DNA from 2 places in the Shewanella zhangzhouensis genome. Region 1 is predicted to be linked to the other one. Evidence: predicted binding sites of a transcription regulator. Region 1 holds the regulator's gene; the other holds the start of a gene.
What was found. The regulator sigma-54, encoded in region 1, starts transcription at its own class of promoters, with help from an activator protein. The targets are predictions, from matches to a motif close to GTTGGCACGNNNNTNGNNT.
Positions count from the first base shown of each region.

Region 2: a site for sigma-54 is predicted at 1,173-1,191, ahead of K0H63_RS13820 (YggN family protein). Genes of this name have one in related genera too.

Region 1 covers NZ_CP080414.1:3,837,893-3,841,008, forward strand. Annotated here, with positions in the region: gene lptB (LPS export ABC transporter ATP-binding protein) at 1-442, shown strand, start outside; gene K0H63_RS16925 (RNA polymerase factor sigma-54) at 554-2,035, shown strand; gene hpf (ribosome hibernation promoting factor) at 2,066-2,353, shown strand; gene ptsN (PTS IIA-like nitrogen regulatory protein PtsN) at 2,356-2,799, shown strand; gene rapZ (RNase adapter RapZ) at 2,796-3,116, shown strand, end outside.
Region 2 covers NZ_CP080414.1:3,173,139-3,176,254, reverse strand. Annotated here, with positions in the region: gene K0H63_RS13830 (YggL family protein) at 1-22, shown strand, start outside; gene glsB (glutaminase B) at 26-940, shown strand; gene K0H63_RS13820 (YggN family protein) at 1,230-2,042, shown strand; gene K0H63_RS13815 (LysR family transcriptional regulator) at 2,380-3,116, shown strand, end outside.

The sequences.
Region 1 (3,116 bases):
GCGCGATAACATCATGGCTGTGCTGCAGATGCGCAAAGAGCTGAACGCCGATGAGCGTGAAGAGTCGCTGGAGCAGCTGCTGGAAGAGTTCCACATCACCCACATCCGTGACAATCTGGGCATGTCACTGTCAGGGGGTGAACGTCGCCGGGTCGAGATTGCCCGGGCACTTGCCGCCAACCCCAGATTTATCCTGCTGGATGAGCCCTTCGCCGGGGTCGACCCGATTTCCGTTATCGATATCAAAAAGATTATCGAGCAACTCAAGAATCGTGGCCTCGGAGTGCTTATCACCGACCACAATGTGAGGGAAACCCTCGATGTGTGCGAAAAAGCCTATATCGTCAGCCATGGCGATTTGATTGCCGAAGGCACCCCTGCCGAAATCCTCGACAATCAGCAGGTGCGTGCAGTGTACTTGGGTGAGCAATTCAGGCTATAGTTAATTAACAAAGCCCCCTTCTCATATCCGGATAATCAGGGTGGTAAATCACCGGATAACCTGATAGAAAAGCTTTCTACCTGAATAATTTAGTGAAGGATTCGCAGTACAATGAAAGCGTCGCTCCAGCTAAAACTGGGACAACAACTCACAATGACGCCACAGTTGCAGCAGGCCATTCGTCTGCTTCAACTCTCTTCGCTTGAACTGCAACAGGAAATTCAGCAAGCCCTCGACGCCAACCCCCTGTTGGAGCTGGACGACGAACTGGGCAGCGATCAGTTTGATGCCGACGGCGGCGATAAAGAATTTGACGACCAGTTCAGCCAGGAGTCCGTCTCAAACGACACCAGTGACAGTGCTTCGCTGGAAACTTCAGACGCTATCAGTCAGCAGTCCATGCCGGACGAGCTGCCAATGGATACCACCTGGGATGAAGTCTTTACGGCCGCCCCCGTTTCCGGTCCCGGGATCCGTGGCGAAGATGATATGCCGTTTCAGGGCGAAACCAGTGAAGGCCTGTACGAACATCTCGAGTGGCAAAAAAATCTCACCCCTTTTTCCGATACCGATCTGGCCATTGCCACTGCCATCATAGATGCCATTGACGAAAAGGGTTACTTAACCCAAAGTCTTGAAGAAATTCTCGAGGCCGTGGGCGATGAAGAAGTCGAGCTTGACGAAGTTGAGGCCGTGCTCAAACGCATTCAACACTTCGACCCCATCGGGGTAGCTGCCCGTGATTTGGCAGAGTGCCTGCTCATTCAACTTGGTCAGTTCCCGGCGGATACCCCCCATCTGGACAACGCCAAGCTGCTTATCCGTGACCATTTGGATCTGATTGCCAACCGCGACTTCCGTACCCTGATGCGTAAAACCCGCCTCAAGGAAGAAGAACTCAGGGATGCAATCATCCTCATTCAGGGGCTGAACCCCCGTCCCGGTGAGTCTGTGACCAGCACCAAGGATGAGTATGTCATTCCGGATGTCTCGGTCAGTAAAAAAAATGGCCGTTGGGTTGTAGAGCTTAATCCCGATTGTATGCCTAAACTGAGTGTGAACCAGCAATATGCCGCCATGGCACGCACCAGTCGCAACCAGGCTGACAGCCAGTTTATCCGCGGGCATTTGCAAGAGGCCAAGTGGTTTATCAAGAGCCTGGAAAGCCGCAACGACACCTTGCTGAAAGTCGCCAATTGCATAGTGCAGTTCCAGCAGGGCTTTTTTGAGTATGGTGAAGAGGCCATGAAACCCATGGTGCTCAACGATATCGCCGAAGCGGTAGAGATGCACGAATCCACCATCTCACGGGTCACCACTCAAAAGTACATGCATACCCCAAGGGGTATCTTTGAACTCAAGTATTTTTTCTCCAGCCACGTCGGGACCGAAGATGGCGGAGAATGCTCATCTACTGCCATCCGCGCCTTTATCAAGAAACTGGTGGCGGCAGAAAATCAGAAGAAACCATTGAGCGACAGCAAAATGGCGGAACTTCTGGCAGAACAAGGAATCAACGTTGCTAGACGCACCATCGCCAAATACCGAGAAGCGATGCTGATCCCACCGTCGAACCAACGTAAGAGTTTATAACCCACCCAAGGTCTTTGGAGGAAAGTGTCTATGCAAATCAATCTGACTGGGCATCATATCGAAATCACTGATTCACTGCGTAACTACGTAGAGAGCAAGTTCTCCAAGCTTGAACGCCATTTCGAACAGATCAATAATGTCCACGTTGTTCTCAATGTTCAGAAATTGCAGCAAATCGCAGAAGCCAAGCTTCACCTCAACGGTGGCGAGGTATTCGCCACTTCAGAACATGAAGACATGTACGCCGCCATTGACGCCCTAATTGATAAATTGGACCGTCAGGTTATTAAACACAAAGAGAAACTGACCAAACATTAACGATGGAACTAAGTACCATCCTGGCGCCGGAGTGCACTAGCTGTGCCACTCCGGGCAGCAAGAAAAAGGTGCTGGAGCTGATTAGCGATCTCGCTGCTGCCCAGAATCCCTCCCTCTCGTCTCAAGAGATATTCGAAAGCCTGCTGGCCCGTGAAAAAATGGGCAGCACCGGTATTGGCAATGGTATTGCCATTCCCCATGGCCGCATTGGCACTATCGATAAGCCTTTAGCTGTGCTTATCAAGTGTGAAGAAGCCATAGGTTATGACGCCATTGATAAGCAGCCGGTGGACATTCTGTTTGCCTTGCTGGTGCCATCGGACCAGTGTCAGCAACATCTCAGCACCCTGGCCGCCATGGCCGAAAAGCTGAATGACAAGCAGATCCTCAAACAGCTGCGCAAGAGCCACGATGAAAAGGAACTTTACCAGGTAATCATCGGATGAAACTCGTTATAGTCTCCGGGCGCTCTGGCTCCGGAAAGTCGGTAGCCCTCAGGGTCCTGGAAGACTTGGGCTACTACTGCGTCGATAATTTGCCATTGCAGCTGATTGGGCCCTTGCTTGCCCAGCTCAAGGGCAATAACGACAAGGTCGCCATCAGCATCGATATCCGCAATATGCCGGAGCAGGAAAAGGCCCTCGAAAAAGAGCTGGCAAGGCTCCCGGAAGGCGTAGAGCTCACCAGCTTTTTCCTCAACTCCAGCGACAAGGTACTGCTGAAACGCTACAGCGAAACCCGCCGTTTGCACCCCCTGTCCCGC
Region 2 (3,116 bases), 660 kb from region 1:
GTACGATCTGTGGTGGGATTAATCCATGCTTGAGCAGGCTCTGCTTGACGACCTGGTCGCCAAAGTTAGACCCTTGCTTGGACAGGGCAAGGTGGCGGATTACATTCCGGCCCTTGCCCGGGTCTCCCCCCATAAGTTGGGTATTGCGGTAACCACCATCGATGGTACCACTCTGGGGGCGGGCGACTGGCAAGAAGCCTTTTCCATTCAAAGTATTTCCAAAGTATTCAGCCTCACCGGCGCCATGATGCTCTATGAAGAGAGCGAGATCTGGTCCCGGGTTGGCAAAGAGCCGTCTGGCCACTCTTTTAACTCGCTGGTTCAGGTTGAGCTTGAGCGGGGCATTCCACGTAATCCCTTTATCAACGCCGGCGCGCTGGTCATAGCCGATTTGTTGCAAAGCCGCCTGGGTGCGCCTAAACAGCGGATGCTGGAAATAGTGCGTATGCTGAGCCAGAACCACAAGGTCTGTTACGACAAGGTGGTGGCAGACTCTGAATACCAGCACAGCGCCCGTAATGCGGCCATCGCCTTTTTGATGAAGTCCTTCGGCAATTTCCATAACGATGTGGACAAGGTGCTGCGAAGCTACTTCCATTACTGCTCGCTCTCCATGAGCTGTGCCGATCTTTCCCGTGCCATGGTGTATCTGGCCAATCAGGGAATAAGCCTGGATGGCACTGAGGTGGTATCGCCCACCCAAACGCGGCGTCTGAATGCGCTGCTGGCCACCTCAGGGCTCTATGATGGGGCAGGGGAGTTTGCCTACCGCGTGGGTATGCCGGGTAAAAGCGGTGTGGGTGGCGGCATTATTGCGGTGATCCCCGGCGATATGTCGGTATGTGTGTGGTCGCCAGCCCTCGATGCCAGTGGCAACAGCTTAGTGGGTACCCGTTTGCTTGAGTTGTTGGCGCAGGAACTTGGCCGTTCAATATTTTGATCTTGAAGCCTTTTTGATTTGCTCTATCCCCGTGGCCTTTCTGATATGAGGAAGGCCATTTCCTTATTTCGGCAACTTATCTCCCGCATTTCCAATCCTTCCCAACATCAATTGGTGAAAAGCTTCACTTTTTGGTGATATCTCACACTTTCAAGCCTGATGCTCCCCAGGTAAAACTACGTCTTTATCCGGTGATGGTATTTATTTTATTTTAAATTAATCACTTAGCAAAGTTGGCACATCCTTCGCAATATCAAGACATATAAATCAAGATGCAAGGATAGATGCGATGAAAACCAAAAACCTTATCACCGGTGTAGCCCTGGCCACTCTGATTGGCGTGACAGTAGCTGTTCCTGCAAAAGCGCAGGGGATCAGTACCGACAGCTGTGACGTTAACCTCAACTACGACATTGCTGTCGAGCCAAAAAAACTGGTGCTGAGCCAGAAAGGTGATGAGTTTTATCGCTTCGAGCCGGGCAAACTCTTTGTGGATGGCAAGGAGGTCAAACTCAATGCCGAGCAGCGTGCCCTGGTAGACAACTATGCCGACTCACTGGCCAATCAGGTGCCCGAATTTGTTGCCCTGGTGACCGATGCCATCACCCTTGCCAGCAACGCGGTAAATACAGCTCTTACACCGCTGCTGGGCGATGAGACCAGCGCCCGTGTGGCAGAGCTGATGGACAATGTGAACGAGCGCCTCGGCGAAGTTATGCATAAGGATGGCGACAGCTATTACGTTGGCGTAACCGACGGCTCCATCGATGAGGTGTTCGACAAGGAATTCGAGCGTGAAATTGAAAATCTGGTGCAGGACTCCGTGGGCACTCTGATGATTAAACTCGGTACCGAAATCCTGTCGTCAGAAGGCGATAGCTTTGAAGCCAAAATGGAAGCCTTTGGCAAGAAAATGGAAGCCATGGGCGAACAGATTGAGCGCGAAATGGAAAGTCAGTCAAAGACCCTGGAAGCGCGCGCCACCAAAGTATGTGACCAGTTTGAAACCTTGCTGGCACTGGAATCTGAACTTCGCACCAAGGTACCTGCGCTGTCAGAGCTTGAGATTTCTGACCGTAAAGAAGCTCAGCTTCGTGAGTAAGTAACACCCGGGCCTGCCTTTGGCTCACTCAAGGTAAATCAGGCCGCACCCATGCAACACCCAACCTACATCCCTTTGGTTCTTCCTTGAACGTTTGGCCCCATCCCCGGGGCCCTTTTTTTATTTGTAGTTTAATGAGCCGCCACATTAAGGCGAAACTGGAGACTCGGCGGCGATTTTTGTTATACTGCTAAAAAATAACAAAAAAACCAGACTCAAACTGGCTTCCTGACTCTACCCTAACGTGCTTTTTTGGTATATCTGATTGATTATCATTGGTTTGTCCCGTTTTCCTCCCTTGGCGAGGACAGGCTGAACATAGCTTAAGGCCACCTTCATGTTAGAACTGTTAGAACCCATTGCTATTTTTACCCATGTAGCCAGAGCCGGCAGCTTCAGCGCCGCGGCAAGAAAACTCGGGATTTCCAAATCCAAGGTGAGTACCCAGGTGGCCGATTTGGAACATAAACTGGGGGTTCAGCTTATTCAGCGTACTACCCGCAGTTTGAGCCTGACCGAGGCCGGACACCTGCTGTATGTACAGGGTGAAGAGTTGCTGCGCGATGCCGATCAGGCCGTTGCCAGCGTTCACAACCTCAATGATGCCACCCGTGGGGTGTTGAAAGTCGGTATCTCCCAATCCTTCGGCACCATGCACATTATTCCGGCCTTGCCCGAGTTTATGGCAAGACACCCGGAGCTTGAGCTGCAGGTGAGCCTGCTGGACCACAAAGTGGATGTGGTCAGTGAAGGCCTGGACTTGCTGCTGACCATGTCTGAGCAACTGCCCCTTGGTATGGTCGCCAGACCCCTGATGAAGTGTCAGTTCTTGCTGGTGGCTTCTCCCGAGTATATTGCCCGCCATGGCGAGCCAAGCCGCCCCGAGCAGCTGGTTGACCATAACTGTCTTGTGTATCACGGTGAGTGGCATGAACACAGCGTGTGGCAATTCAAGCGTGGTGACGATTACTGTGAAATCGGCGTCTCGGGTAATTTCCGGGTAGACAATGCGCCGGCGCTCAAGTCGGCAGCGGTCAGCGGGCTCGGCGTTGTGTATCTCGCCAGTTATCTGAT